DNA from 2 places in the Streptomyces coeruleofuscus genome. Region 1 is predicted to be linked to the other one. Evidence: riboswitches for the same ligand, from Rfam matches in the RefSeq annotation. Region 1 holds a riboswitch; the other holds the start of a gene.
What was found. A riboswitch is a leader RNA that binds a small molecule or an ion and turns the genes downstream of it on or off. The one in region 1 is predicted to bind thiamine pyrophosphate.
Positions count from the first base shown of each region.

Region 2: it holds a riboswitch for thiamine pyrophosphate, as region 1 does, so the genes downstream of both, thiO (glycine oxidase ThiO) here and ABFX81_RS34090 (thiamine ABC transporter substrate-binding protein) in region 1, are expected to answer to the same signal.

Region 1 is NZ_BAAASE010000011.1:103,371-110,632, forward strand. Features, by position in the region: gene ABFX81_RS34085 (ABC transporter permease subunit) at 1-497, opposite strand, end outside; gene ABFX81_RS34090 (thiamine ABC transporter substrate-binding protein) at 473-1,510, opposite strand; TPP riboswitch at 1,635-1,741, opposite strand; gene rlmN (dual-specificity RNA methyltransferase RlmN) at 1,782-2,888, opposite strand; gene ABFX81_RS34100 (DUF1330 domain-containing protein) at 3,071-3,424, opposite strand; gene ABFX81_RS34105 (methyltransferase domain-containing protein) at 3,621-4,397, shown strand; gene ABFX81_RS34110 (SRPBCC family protein) at 4,427-4,885, opposite strand; gene ABFX81_RS34115 (phosphatidate cytidylyltransferase) at 5,018-6,169, opposite strand; gene frr (ribosome recycling factor) at 6,169-6,726, opposite strand; gene pyrH (UMP kinase) at 6,894-7,262, opposite strand, start outside.
Region 2 is NZ_BAAASE010000007.1:48,674-55,935, reverse strand. Features, by position in the region: gene metF (methylenetetrahydrofolate reductase [NAD(P)H]) at 1-667, opposite strand, end outside; gene thiE (thiamine phosphate synthase) at 764-1,420, opposite strand; gene ABFX81_RS26555 (Rv2175c family DNA-binding protein) at 2,077-2,442, opposite strand; gene ABFX81_RS26550 (FAD-dependent oxidoreductase) at 2,519-3,760, opposite strand; gene ABFX81_RS26545 (avidin-fold protein) at 3,793-4,143, opposite strand; TPP riboswitch at 4,201-4,312, shown strand; gene thiO (glycine oxidase ThiO) at 4,310-5,479, shown strand; gene thiS (sulfur carrier protein ThiS) at 5,476-5,676, shown strand; gene ABFX81_RS26530 (thiazole synthase) at 5,679-6,476, shown strand; gene pknB (Stk1 family PASTA domain-containing Ser/Thr kinase) at 6,721-7,262, shown strand, end outside.

The sequences.
Region 1 (7,262 bases):
TAGTTGAAGAAGACGTGCGCGAGCAGGATCGCCCACACGGTGGTGTCCAGCCGCACGCCCCACAGCTCGTCGAGCAGCCCGCCCCGCCCGACCAGCGCCAGGAAGGCCGTACCGACGACGACCGTCGGCAGCACGAACGGCACGGTCACCGCCGCCCGCAGGACCTGCTTGCCGCGGAAGTCGAAGCGCGCGAAGACGTACGCGCCGGGCAGCGCGACCAGCAGCGTGAGCACCGTCGAGACGACCGCCTGCCAGGTGGTGAACCACAGGACGTGCCGGACGTCGGACTGCGCCAGCACCTCCCCGATCCGCCCGAACTGCCAGACGCCGTCGACCTCCAGACCGCGCGCGACGATCGCGGCGACGGGGTAGGCGAAGAAGACCGCGAAGAACGCGACGGGCAGGGCGAGGAGCCCGAGCCGCGCCGCGCTCCCGCGCCGGTCCCTGCCGACGGCTGCTTCGGTTGGTCCCGTTACTTCAGTACGAGCGAGGTCCACGACTTGACCCACTGGTCACGGCGGTCGGCGATCTTCGCCGGGTCCATGGTCTCCGGGTCCTTCGCCTGCGGCCCGTACTTCACGAACTCCGGCGGCACCTGGGCGCCCTCACGCACCGGGTACACGTACATGTTGAGCGGCATGTCCTCCTGGAACCGCTCGCTGATCAGGAAGTCGAGGAACGCCTTGCCGCCCTTGGTGTTCTTGGCGTTGCTCAGCAGCCCGGCGTACTCGACCTGCCGGAAGCAGGTGCCCTGCGCGACCCCGGTCGGCGCGGTGCTGGGCTTCGGGTCGGTGTAGACGACCTCGACGGGCGGCGAGGAGGCGTACGACACGACGAGCGGCCGGTCCCCCTTGGCCTTCTTCCCGCCGGCCGAGCCGGAGAACTCCTCGTTGTAGGCCTGCTCCCAGCCGTCGACGACCTTCACGCCGTTGGCCTTGAGCTTCTTCCAGTACCCCTCCCAGCCCCCGTCGCCGTACTTGGCGGCGGTGCCCAGCAGGAAGCCGAGGCCGGGCGAGGAGGTGGAGGCGTTCTCGGTGACCAGGAGGTTCTTGTACTGGGGCTTGACCAGGTCGTCGAAGCTCCGCGGCGGGTCGAGCTTGTGGTCGGCGAAGTACTTCTTGTCGTAGTTGACGCAGATGTCGCCGGTGTCCACGGGCGTGACCCGGTGCTTGTCCTGGTCGGCCCGGTACTCCGGCGCGATCCGGTCCGAGCCCTTCGCCTCGTACGGCTGGAACAGGCCATTGTCGAGTGCGCGGGACAGCAGCGTGTTGTCGACGCCGAAGAAGACGTCGCCCTGCGGGTTGTCCTTGGTCAGGATGGCCTTGTTCACGGCCTGCCCGGCGTCGCCGTCCTCGAGGACGTTCACCTTGTAGCCGGACTGCTTCTCGAACGCCGCGATGACGCCCTTCGAGGCGGCCCACGAGTTGTGGCTGACGAGGGTCACGGTCTTGGAGTCGCCGGACCCCTGGCCGCCGTCGGACGACCCGCACGCGGCGAGCGTGCCGGCCATGCCGAGCCCGACGGCCACCGCCGTCAGCCGCTTGATGTTGTTGCTCACTGGATTCCTCCTGGAGGACCAGGAGAAGACGCGGCCCTGCCCGGGATCCCTGGGATTCCCGGGCAGGGCGCAACAGCTCGAGTGATGACCGATCTCCCTACCCAGAATGACCTGGGCCAGGTTCGGAGGGTCTGCGGCCGTGTGCCGCACTCTCAGCGCTGTGGCGCTCCCCTGTCGGAATATGAAGGTGTCGGAAAATACGGTTGTGCTTACGCCGGTCAGACTACCGTTCGGTCGCCGCGAGCTGACCACACGCCCCGTCGATCTCCTGACCACGGGTGTCCCGGATCGTCACCGGCACACCGTGCGCGGCGATGGCCTCCACGAACGCCTTCTCGTCCTCCGGCCGGGAAGCCGTCCACTTCGACCCGGGCGTCGGGTTGAGCGGGATCAGGTTCACGTGCACGGGCCTGCCCTTGAGCATCCGCCCGAGCCGGTCACCGCGCCAGGCCTGATCGTTGATGTCCCGGATCAGCGCGTACTCGATGGACAGCCGGCGTCCGGACTTGGCGCTGTACTCGAAGCCTGCGTCCAGCACCTCCCGGACCTTCCACCGCGTGTTCACGGGCACGAGGGTGTCGCGCAGCTCGTCGTCGGGGGCGTGCAGCGAGATCGCGAGGCGGCACTTGAGGCCCTCGTCGGAGAACCGGTGGATGGCCGGGACGAGACCGACCGTCGAGACGGTGATCCCGCGCTGCGACAGCCCCAGCCCGTCGGGCTCGGGGTCGGTGAGCCGCCGGATGGAGCCGAGGACCCGGTTGTAGTTGGCGAGCGGCTCACCCATGCCCATGAACACGATGTTGCTGAGCCGCGCCGGCCCGCCCGGCACCTCACCGTCCCTGAGCGCCCGCATACCGTCCACGATCTGGTGCACGATCTCGGCGGTGGACAGATTCCGGTCGAGCCCCGCCTGCCCGGTCGCACAGAACGGGCAGTTCATCCCGCACCCGGCCTGCGAGCTGATGCACATGGTCACCCGGTCCGGGTAGCGCATCAGCACGGACTCGACGAGCGTCCCGTCGAACAGCCGCCACAGCGTCTTGCGCGTGGTGCCCTGGTCGGTCGACAGGTGCCGCACGACGGTCATCAACTCGGGGAGCAACGCCTCCTGGAGCCGGCCACGGGAGCCGGCCGGGATATCGGTCCACTGCTCCGGATCGTGCGCGTACCGCGCGAAGTAGTGCTGCGAGAGCTGCTTGGCACGAAACGGCTTCTCCCCGACAGCGACCACGGCCTCCTTGCGCTCGGCAGGAGTGAGGTCGGCGAGATGCCGCGGCGGCTTCTTGGCTCCGCGGGGGGCGACGAAAGTGAGTTCTCCGGGCTTAGGCATGGCCGTACCAGTGTCGCAGATCGACTTGGGTGACCTGAGACTGTCGCCCGCTACGACTGCGACGCCTGTGGTACTTGCACGACAGACCTCTCAGTTGATCACCGAGGTGCCTCGTTCCTGCCCGTCACACTCCGAGCATGTGAACCCTCGCCGAAGGCCGTCCAGCGTTCCGGGCCGAGCCACTAGGCCCGTTCCCCGGTCGTCTCTGCCCTGAGTTTCACCGCACGCTCACGCGGGTCGTACCCGGAACCAACGCCCTCGACCAGCACGACGTCCCCGTCGATGTGGTCGGTCCGCAGTCGCAGGATCTCCTGGTACGCGGGGGACGCGTACCAGGCGCGGGCCTCCGCCAGGCCGGGGAACTCAATCAGCACCATGCTGCCTGGCCAGCTCCCCTCCACCACCTCAGTCGGCGGGCCGTGGATGAGGAAGCGGCCGTCAAATGGGTCGAGGGTGTCTTGGATGCGTTCCAAGTACTCAAGGACGTCAGGGTGGTGACGGCGATCACGTAGGTGGGCAAAGCCATATGCGGGCACGTCCGCTTCCTTCGTTCGCTCCGGTACGACGGCTTGAACGTAGCCGCGCGCTGCGCACGCCGCGATTACCTTCGAGGTAAGCGCCGGACGGACCGCTCAGGTCCGACTTGGTCGCTCCTTCGAGGCGCCGCCCGAAACAGCCGGCCTACCTGCCGCCCCTCTCTCCAAAGCCCGACGGCACAGTTAATCTCGGGCCATGCCCGAGACATCGGTGGCGCACTTCTACGACGACCTTGCTGACGACTACCACCTGATCTATTCAGACTGGGACGCGAGCATCCGTCGGCAGGGGGGCGCCCTGGACGCCCTGATCGGTCAAGATCGGGCGGCGGTCCTGGACTGTTCCTGCGGCATCGGTACGCAGGCCATCGGTCTGGCGCTGCGCGGGCACCGGGTCACCGGGACCGACCTCAGCCCCCGCGCCGCCGCCCGCGCTGCGCGTGAGGCCGCCCGCCGGGGGCTGAGCCTGCGCACGGCCGCTGCCGACATGCGACGCCTCCCCTTTCCTGATGACCGGTTCGACACGGTCGTCTGCGCCGACAACTCGCTGCCTCACCTGCTGACTGAGCAGGATGTGTACGCCGCCCTGGCAGAGATGCGCCGCGTGCTGCGTCCCCAGGGGCTGCTGCTGGTCAGCACGCGCCCCTACGACGACCTGCTGCGCGACCGCCCGGCTTCGACGCCTCCTCAAGTCCACAGGAACGTCGACCGCGCCGAGGGCGAAGAACGGACCGTCACCTTTCAGCTCTGGCACTGGCACGACGACGGCGAGCACTACGACCTGGAGCACTTCCAACTCCTCCCGGCAGGCGGCGAATGGCGTGTCCAGGTCCGCCGTACCACTTACTGGGCACTCGGCCAGAACCGGCTGGCCGGCCTCGCAGCCGAGGCCGGGTTCGTCGACGCCGAGTGGCGGATGCCGCAGGAGACGCGCTTCTTCCAGCCGCTGCTCGTGGCCCGCGCCGGTGAGTAGGTGTCGCCTCACAAGTCGGCCGTACTTCTTCAGAGGCCCTCCTCTCCCGTGTGCTCCAGCCGGTCCTTGAGGATCTGCTCGTTGCGCGGCAGTTCCTTGCGGACCTGGGGGCGTACGACGAGCGGGACGAGGACCTTGCCGACGCCGTGACCCTCGAAGTCGACCTCGATCGTCACGTGGGAGCGCCGCCCCTCGTCGAACGGCTCGACCTCGCCGTGCACCCGTGCCCGGACGGGTCCGTCGACACCCCGCATGCCCCAGCTGTGCGGCGGGTCGTACTCCGTGACCTCCATGGTCATCGGCATGACCCGGCGGCCGATGTGCCGGGTGACCCGCATCCGGGAGCCGACGCCGACGGGCCCCTCGTCGAGGCGTTCCGCGGACACGGCGCTCAGCTGCCACTCCGGCAGCCGCTGGGCGTCCGTGACGTAGTCGTAGACGTCCTCGGGACGCCGGTCGACATCGATGGTCTGTCGAATGCTGGACATGATGTCCCCCTTTGCGGCGTACACCTGAATCGTCCCACTTGGTGACGCCGCAGGCACCTCCGCACAACGGCAGCGAGCCCCCGCCGGTCATCGGACGGGGGCTCGCCATACGAACCGTAGAGCCGTGTCGCCTCAGCCGGACCCGACGAAGAGCACGAGCAACAGCCACACCACAGGAGCCGTGGGCAACAGCGAGTCCAGCCGGTCCATGATGCCGCCATGACCCGGCAGCAGCGTGCCCATGTCCTTGATGCCGAGGTCCCGCTTGATCATGGACTCGCCGAGGTCGCCGAGCGTGGCGCTGACCGCGACCGCGAGGCCGAGCAGCAGTCCCTGCCACCAGGCACCGCCGTCGATGAGGAACTCCAGGCACAGCGCGCCCACCACCATGGCGAAGGCGACCGCGCCGAGCAGACCCTCGCGGGTCTTTCCGGGACTGATGCGCGGGGCGAGCTTGTGACGGCCGAAACGCCAGCCGACCGCGTAGGCACCGGTGTCGCTGACGACCGTGAGCAGCAGGAACGTCAGCACCCGCTGCGGCCCGTCGTCCGCCGTCAGCATCATCGCGACGAAGGTCGCCAGGAACGGCACGTAGAACACGGCGAAGACGCCCGCCGTGACGTCCCTGAGGTAGTTCTCGGGCGGCTCCGTCATGCGCCACACCAGCACGGCCAGTGCCGTGAGCGCCATGGCGACCCAGGCACCCTCGGCGCCCCGGACGTACCCGGCGACGACCATCGCGGCACCGCCGAGCGCGAGCGGCACGAGGGGCGCCCGGATGCCCTTGCGTTCGTCCAGCCGCTTGGTCAGCTCCCAGAGGCCCACCACGACGGCGACCGCGACCACGCCGACGAACACGGCCTTGACGACGAACAGCGACGCGACGATCACGGCGCCCAGCCCGACCCCGACCCCTATCGCGGCACTCAGGTCGCGACCCGCGCTCTTCTTCTGCGGCTTGGGTGCCGGCTCTGCGGCGTCGGGCATGGGCTCCGGATTCGTCTCGTTCCGGACCGGGGAGCCGCTCAGCCGAGCAGCCCCCCGGTCGTCATCCTGGTCTCCGCCGTACGCGGCTACGTCGGGCACGATGGGCATGGCGCGAGTCTGAGGCGCGCGTCCATCATGCGCATCGTATGCGGGACCCGCCGGAGCGGCCCCCTGGGCGTACCCATGGCCAGGGCTGGGGGCGTGGCCAGGGCTGTGGGCGTGCCCCTGGCCATGCCCTTGGTCGGTGGGCCCCCAGTACCCGGCCTGCGGCGGCGCCCCCCAGGAAGAGTCGTTCATCAGACCTCGAGCAGCTCCGCTTCCTTGTGCTTCAGGAGCTCGTCCACCTGCGCCACGTACTTGTGGGTGGTGTCGTCGAGCTCCTTCTCCGCACGGCGGCCCTCGTCCTCGCCGATCTCGCCGTCCTTGATCAGCTTGTCGATGGCGTCCTTGGCCTTGCGGCGCACGGAGCGGATGGAGACCTTGGCGTCCTCACCCTTGCTCTTGGCGACCTTGATGTACTCGCGGCGGCGCTCCTCGGTCAGCTCGGGGAACACCACCCGGATGATGTTGCCGTCGTTGCTCGGGTTGACGCCGAGGTCGGAGTCGCGGATCGCCTGCTCGATGTTGCGCAGCGCGCTCTTGTCGAACGGGGTCACCACGGCCATGCGCGGCTCGGGCACCGAGAACGAGGCCAGCTGGTTGATCGGGGTCGGCGCGCCGTAGTAGTCGGCCACGATCTTGTTGAACATCGCCGGGTGCGCACGGCCGGTGCGGATCGCGGCGAAGTCCTCCTTGGCGACCACGACGGCCTTCTCCATCTTCTCCTCGGCCTCGAGGAGGGTCTCTTCGATCACCACTTGCTCCTGCGTGTCTTGAGTAGGCCCGGCTGCGGTTCCATGTGGGGCGGCGGCCGGCTGCGTCGCGTCTTCTTCCTGCACGGTTCCCGACCGGCAGGACATTGTCCATCCCCCGGCCCGGCTCCGTCCCGTCCGTCCCCCGGACGGGGTTGTTCTCGGGGACTTCAGTCCCGGCTGCCGGGGTCCCCCACCAGCGTGCCGATCTTCTCACCCTTGACGGCGCGCCCGATGTTGCCCTCAGCCAGCAACTCGAAGACCACGATCGGGAGCTTGTTGTCGCGGCACAGCGTCACGGCCGTGGCGTCGGCGACCTTCAGATCGCGGGTGATGACCTCGCCGTAGCCGAGGTGGTCGAACTTCACGGCGTCCGGGTTGGTCTTCGGGTCGGAGTCGTAGACCCCGTCCACGCCGTTCTTGCCCATCAGCAGCGCCTCGGCGTCGATCTCCAGGGCGCGCTGGGCGGCGGTGGTGTCGGTGGAGAAGTACGGCATGCCCATACCGGCACCGAAGATGACCACACGGCCCTTCTCCAG
Region 2 (7,262 bases), on a different contig from region 1:
TCGGCATGACCTCGGGGATGATCGGGGTGTCGCAGCCGGCGGCCGCGACCCGGTCGCGCAGCCGGAGGTAGTCCTCCGGGTGGAAGAACATCTGCGTGATGGCGTAGTCCGCGCCGGCGCGGCACTTGTCGACGAAGTGGCGGACGTCGGTGTCCCAGTCGGTGGAGCGCGGGTGCATCGCCGGGAAGGCGGCGACGCCCACGCAGAAGTCGCCGGACGCCTTGATCAGTTCGACGAGTTCGGCGGCGTAGGCCAGGCCACGGGGGTGCGGCACCCACTCGCCCATCGGGTCACCGGGCGGGTCGCCGCGCAGGGCGAGCATGTTGCGGATCCCGGCGTCGGCGTACTGGCCGATGATGTTGCGCAGGTCGGCCACCGAGTGGTCGACCGCCGTGAGGTGGGCGATGGGCGTGAGGGTGGTGTCGGAGGCGATCGCCTCGGTCGCCTTGACCGTCCCCGCGCGGGTGGAACCGCCCGCGCCGTAGGTCACGGAGACGAAGTCGGGCGCCACGGCCTCGACCCGGCGCAGCGCGTTCCACAGGTTCCGCTCGCCCTTCGGTGTCTTCGGGGCGTAGAACTCGAACGAGTACGTCGTTTTGCCGGTCGCGAGCATGTCGCGGACGGTGCGCGCGTGGTCCGACCTGATGGATGCGGTGCCGAGGGCCATACCGGCAGGTTAGCCAGGGGCGGTCGGTCCCCCAACCGGGCATGGACATTTGACCGATTTGTGTACTTGCTGTCCACCCCTTGGACACCCGGCGTACTACTTCTCCCGCAGCCTCTTCGCGAACTCGGCCGCCGCCGCGCCCGGGTCGTCGGCCTCGGTGATCGCCCGTACGACGACGGCGCGCCGGGCTCCCGCTTCCAGGACCTGGTCGAGATTGCCGAGGTCGATACCGCCGATGGCGAACCAGGGCCGGTCGGTGCCGAGGGCGGCGGTGTACCGGACGAGGTCCAGGCCGGGGGCGTGGCGGCCGGGCTTGGTGGGGGTGGGCCAGCAGGGGCCGGTGCAGAAGTAGTCCACGCCGTCCTGGACGGCGGCCGCGGCCGCCTCGGACTCGGCGTGCGTGGAACGGCCGATCAGGACGTCGTCGCCGAGGATCGCGCGGGCCGCGGGAACGGGGAGGTCGCCCTGGCCGAGGTGCAGTACGTCGGAGCCGGCAGCGTGGGCGACGTCCGCGCGGTCGTTGACCGCGAGCAGCTTGCCGTGCCGGGCGCAGGCGTCGGCGAAGACGGCCAGGTGCTCCAGCTCTTCGGCCGCTTCCATGCCCTTGTCCCGCAACTGCACGATGTCCACCCCGCCCGCCAGCACGGCGTCGAGGAACTCCACGAGATCGCCCTGCCGCCTGCGCGCGTCGGTGCAGAGGTAGACCCGGGCGTCGGCGAGCTGGGCGCGGGCGGTGGTGGCGGTGGTGGCCATGCGGGTCCCCCTGGTTGGCGGTGGCGTACGGGTGCGGGGTGCGCCTGCGACGGCGCACGGGTGCGGCTGCGCCCCCTGATGGCGGATGGGTACGGGCGCACCCGTGAGCGTACGGATGCAGGTGCGCCCCCGCGACGCAGAGGTGCGGGCGCGCCCCCTGCGACGCACGGGTGCGGCTGCCCCCGCGAGCGTACGGATGCGGGTACACCCGGCCACGCAGAGGTGCGGCTGCGCCTCCTGATGGCGGACGGGTACGGGCGCACCCGTGAGCGTACGGATGCAGGTGCACCCCCGCGACGCAGAGGTGCGGGCGCGCCCATCGTGGCGTACGGGCGCGAGGCGCATCGGGCAAGATCCCCACCTGTGGTGTTACGAGCGGGACGCCACGTCGCCCGCGTCCGTGGCGGGCGGGCAGGTGCGGCACCTCCGGCGCACGGCACGCGCATGCGGCCAGGGCGCAGGAGCGCACCGCTCCGGTGACTCCCGTGCGGGCCCCGCCCTGGGTCCCGCACGGTCCGCCGCAGGCGGTCCACGCCCCGGCCGGGCGCGAACCGCCCCGTGGCCGGGGCCCGACGGGCCCCGGCCCGCACACCGGGCGGCTGTTCAGTCCGGTCCCGCTCGTACGGCACCGGACGGTTGTATGGGTCGAGGTCGGGTCAGACCGCGAGCGCCTGGGCTCGGCGCTTCACCTCCGTGCCGCGATTCTCGCTGAGCGCCTGTGCCGGCGTACCGGGCAGGCTGGGGTCGGGGGTGAAGAGCCACTCCAGCATCTCTTCGTCCGTGAAGCCGTCGTCCCGCAGGAGCGTCAGGGTCCCGGACAGGCCCTTGACGACCTTGTCCCCGTCGATGAAGGCAGCGGGGACGTGCAGTGCGCGGTTCTCACCACGGCGTACGGCGATGAGCTGGCCGTCCTTGACCAGCTGCCGCACGCGCGTCACCTCGACGCCGAGCTGTTCGGCGATGTCGGGGAGGGTGAGCCAGGCAGGGACGAGAGCATCGATCTTTGCGTCAATCTCGGTCACGGAACCAGCCTGCCATCCCCCACTGACAGTCGGAAGTCGGGCCCGCCCACCTGGGTGGACACGCGCTCCTCGCGAGCTACGCCGTCGCCGCCTTCAACGGCCTCGCCGGGTCCGCCAGCAACGCCGGATTCATCGGCGTGCCCGACTCGATCAGGCGGCGGCCCTGCGCCAGGTCCCGGGGGCGTCCCACCGCCAGCAGGGCGACCAGCCGGTCGCCGCGCAGCCAGCAGACCGTCCAGGCCGGTCCGGCCGGGTCGCCCCGCCACAAGGTCGTGTCGGCGGCCGCGTGATGACCGGCGTACTGCACGAACCGCCCGAACTGCTCGGACCAGAAGTACGGCACGGGGTCGTACACCGCCGGGGTCTCCCCCGACGCCCGGCCGACGATGTTCACGGCGACCGTGCGCGGCCCCTGGAGGGCGTTGTCCCAGTGGTGCACCAGCAGGCGCTCGCCGTACCGGCCGGAGGGGAAGGAGGCACAGTCACCGACCGCGTACACGTCGGGCGCCGACGAACGCAGGTGCTGGTCGGCCACGATCTCGCCGTGCGTGCCCAGCTCGATCCCGGAGTCGGACAGCCAGGCCGTGGCGGGACGGGCGCCGATGCCGACGACGACCGCGCCCGCGGGCAGCCGCGAGCCGTCGTCGAGAACCACCGTGCCGGGTTCCACACGCACCACGCGCGCGTGCGTCCGCAGGACGGCACCCGCGTCGGCGTACCAGCCGGCCATCGGCGCGGCGACCTCGGCGGGCAGCGCCCCGGTGAGCGGCCGCTCGGCGGCCTCCACGACGGTCACCGCGCAGCCCGCCTCGCGCGCGGCCGTGGCGAACTCCGCGCCGATCCAGCCCGCGCCGACGACCACGATGTCCTGCCGGCGGGCCAGCACCGGCCGCAGCCGCGCGGCGTCGTCCAGCGTGCGCAGCAGATGCACGCCCGGCACGCCCTCCGCCCCGGGCAGCCGGATCGGTTCGGCACCGGTCGCGACGACCAGGACGTCGTACGGCACGGGCCCGTCCTCGGTGTCGAGTTCGTGGTCGCCGGGCCGCAGGCCCCGCACCTCGCAGCCGAGCCGCAGCTCGATGCCCAGGGCCTCGAAGTCGACGTCGAAGGCGGAGCCCTCGGCCTTGCCGAGCAGGACGGCCTTGGACAAGGGGGGCCGGTCGTAGGGCTGGTGGGGCTCGGCGCCGATCAGGCTCACGGTGCCGGTGAAGCCCTGCTCGCGCAGGGCGACCGCAGTCTGCACACCGGCCATGCCCGCGCCCGCCACGACCACGCGCCGCGGCGCGGACGAACCTGGTTCCTGCGTCTGCTCGCTCACCTGATCACCATAGACAACTGACATTTTGTCAGTCAGTGCTCATGCGCAGTGACCTGCTCCACAACGCTCGTCCCGCTGCCCGCCTGGGACTCCCACTCCCAGCTCTCCTCCAGCCGCACCCGCCCGTCGGGCAGTTCCACGACCGTCGACACGCAGTGCCCGGAGGACGTGGTTCCGTCCTCCTTGAGCTGTACGTAGCGGAAGTCCAGTCTGTCGCCCTCCCGGGTGCCCACGAGATGTCCGCGTACGACGTCTCCGCCCGTGTATTCGGCCCAGACCACGCCGTCCTTCTCGTGGTACGTGAACCGGGTGCGGGTCCCCACCTGGCCCGGTGCCTGGTCGGCGACCGGGGCGAGGACGAGACCGTCGAGGGATCGGGTCATGGCGGTGGTGCTCCCTTACTGCGCCGTACGGCATCGGGCTAGGGTGGGTGGCCAACGTAAGGCACTCGCGGGAGCCCGGACGCACCGGGCTGAGAGGGAGGCTGGCGGCCTCCGACCGTACGAACCTGATCCGGGTCATGCCGGCGAAGGGAGGGGCTGGACGCCCATGTCGCGTACGCGAACGTCAGACGTCCTCGTCATCGGGGGCGGGATCATCGGCCTGGTCACCGCATGGCGGGCCGCGCAGCGCGGGCTCGCCACGGCCGTGGTGGACCCGGAGCCGGGCGGCGGAGCCGCACAGGTGGCGGCCGGGATGCTGGCCGCCGTCACGGAGCTGCACTACGGCGAGCAGACCCTGCTCGGTCTGAATCTCGCCTCCGCCCGGCGCTATCCGGACTTCGCGGCCGAGCTCGCCGAGCAGACCGGCCACGACCTCGGCTACCGCCGGTGCGGCACGCTCGCCGTGGCCCTGGACGCCGACGACCGGGCCCATCTGCGCGAACTGCACACCTTGCAGCAGCAGTCGGGCCTGGAGTCCCAGTGGCTGTCGGGGCGGGAGTGCCGGCGCCTGGAGCCGATGCTCGCGCCCGGCGTGCGCGGCGGGCTGCGGGTCGACGGCGATCACCAGATCGACCCGCGGCGGCTGGCCGGGGCGCTGGTCGTCGCGTGCGAGCGGGCCGGTGTGGTCTTCCACCGGGTGTGGGCCGAGCGGCTCACCGTCGTACGGGACCGGGCCACGGGCGTCGTCACGGACGACGGCACGGCGCTGGACGCCGGGCAGGTCGTGCTGGCCGGGGGAAGCCTCAGCGGGCGGCTGGCGGGCGTCCCGGAGGACGTGCTGCCGCCCGTGCGGCCGGTGAAGGGGCAGGTCGTACGGCTGACGATGCCCCGGCGGCACGGGCCGTTCCTGAGCCGGACCGTGCGCGCGGTCGTCCGCGGCAGCCACGTCTACCTGGTGCCGCGCGAGAGCGGCGAGCTGGTCGTCGGGGCGACCAGCGAGGAGCTGGGCTGGGACACCACCGTGACGGCGGGCGGCGTGTACGAGCTGCTGCGCGACGCGCACGAGCTGGTCCCGGGCCTCACCGAGCTGCCGCTCACCGAGACCCGGGCCGGACTGCGGCCCGGCTCCCCCGACAACGCGCCGCTGCTCGGCCCGACCGGACTGGAGGGACTACTGCTGGCCACCGGGCACTACCGCAACGGCGTCCTGCTCACGCCGGTCACCGGCGACGCCATGGCGCACGTCCTGGAGACGGGTGAGCTCCCCGAGGAGGCCCGCCCCTTCACGCCGAAGCGATTCAGCACCGCCACCGCACTCACGGAGCAGCCCGCATGAACATCTCCGTCAACGGGGAGCCCCGGGACGTCCGGCCCGGCACGGCTCTCGACACCGTCGTGAGGTCGCTCACCGCCGCGCCGTCCGGCGTGGCCGCCGCCCTCAACGAAACCGTCGTCCCGCGCGCGCAGTGGCCGTCCACCCCCCTGGCCGAGGGGGACCGCGTGGAAGTCCTGACCGCCGTCCAAGGAGGCTGATCATGGCCGACGATCCGTTCGTCCTCGCCGGTACGTCCTTCACGTCCCGCCTGATCATGGGTACGGGCGGCGCCCCGAGCCTCGATGTGCTGGAGCGGTCGCTGGTCGCGTCCGGGACGGAGCTGACGACGGTCGCGATGCGCCGGGTGAACGCCTCGGTGCACGGCTCGGTGCTGTCCGTCCTGGACAAGCTCGGCATTCGCGTCCTGCCCAACACGGCGGGCTGCTTCACCGCCGGCGAGGCCGTCCTCACCGCCCGACTCGCGCGCGAGGCCCTCGGCACGGACCTGGTCAAGCTGGAGGTCATCGCCGACGAGCGGACCCTGCTGCCGGATCCGATCGAGCTGCTGGAGGCGGCCGAGACGCTGGTCGACGACGGGTTCACGGTGCTGCCGTACACCAACGACGACCCCGTGCTCGCGCGGAAGCTGGAGGACGTCGGCTGTGCGGCGATCATGCCGCTCGGCTCGCCGATCGGCTCCGGGCTGGGCATCCGCAATCCGCACAACTTCCAGCTGATCGTCGAGCACGCGCGCGTGCCGGTGATTCTGGACGCGGGGGCCGGTACGGCGTCGGACGCGGCGTTGGCGATGGAGCTGGGGTGCGCGGGTGTGATGCTCGCCTCGGCGGTGACGCGGGCTCGGGAGCCGGTGCTGATGGCTGACGCGATGCGGCACGCGGTCGAGGCGGGGAGGTTGGCCTATCGCGCCGGGCGTATTCCCCGGCGGCATTTCGCGGAGGCGTCCTCGCCGGCTGAGGGCAGGGCTGTGCTGGATCCGGAGCGGCCTGCTTTTGAGTGACCCGGCGGTGTCGCTGAGGCCGGGTGGGTCCGCAGCCCGGCGGAGCGGGGTGCCGCTGCGCCCACCCGTGCCGCCCCCAGCGGCACGACTGCCCGCAGCTGAGTGCGGCTAGGGCTGCCCGCAGCCCTAGCCGGACGGCCGCCGCAGCGGCGCGGGCTGACGCACGTCACAGGTCCGCTTCAGTCGCGCCCCGAAAATGGCCGGGGCGCGAGAGCTGTCAGTCATGGCTCGTACACTCGCCTGCGTGGACACGACCCTTCAGGACCCCTTGGTCGGGCAGGTGCTCGACGGCCGGTATCGCGTCGACGCGCGGATCGCGGTCGGCGGGATGGCCACGGTCTACCGGGCCGTGGACACCCGGCTCGACCGGGTCCTCGCGCTCAAGGTGATGCACCCCTCGCTCGCGGTCGACGGCTCGTTCGTCGAGCGGTTCATCCGCGAGGCGAAGTCGGTCGCCCGGCTGGCCCACCCGAACGTGGTGCAGGTCTTCGACCAGGGCACCGACGGCAGTTACGTCTACCTCGCCATGGAGTACGTCGCGGGCTGCACCCTGCGGGACGTGCTGCGCGAGCGCGGGGCCCTTCAGCCGCGCGCCGCCCTGGACATCCTGGAGCCGGTGCTGGCCGCGCTGGGCGCCGCGCACCGCGCCGGGTTCGTGCACCGGGACATGAAGCCCGAGAACGTCCTGATAGGGGACGACGGCCGGGTCAAGGTCGCCGACTTCGGGCTCGTCCGGGCCGTGGACACGGTGACGAACACCACCGGCACCGTGCTCGGCACGGTCGC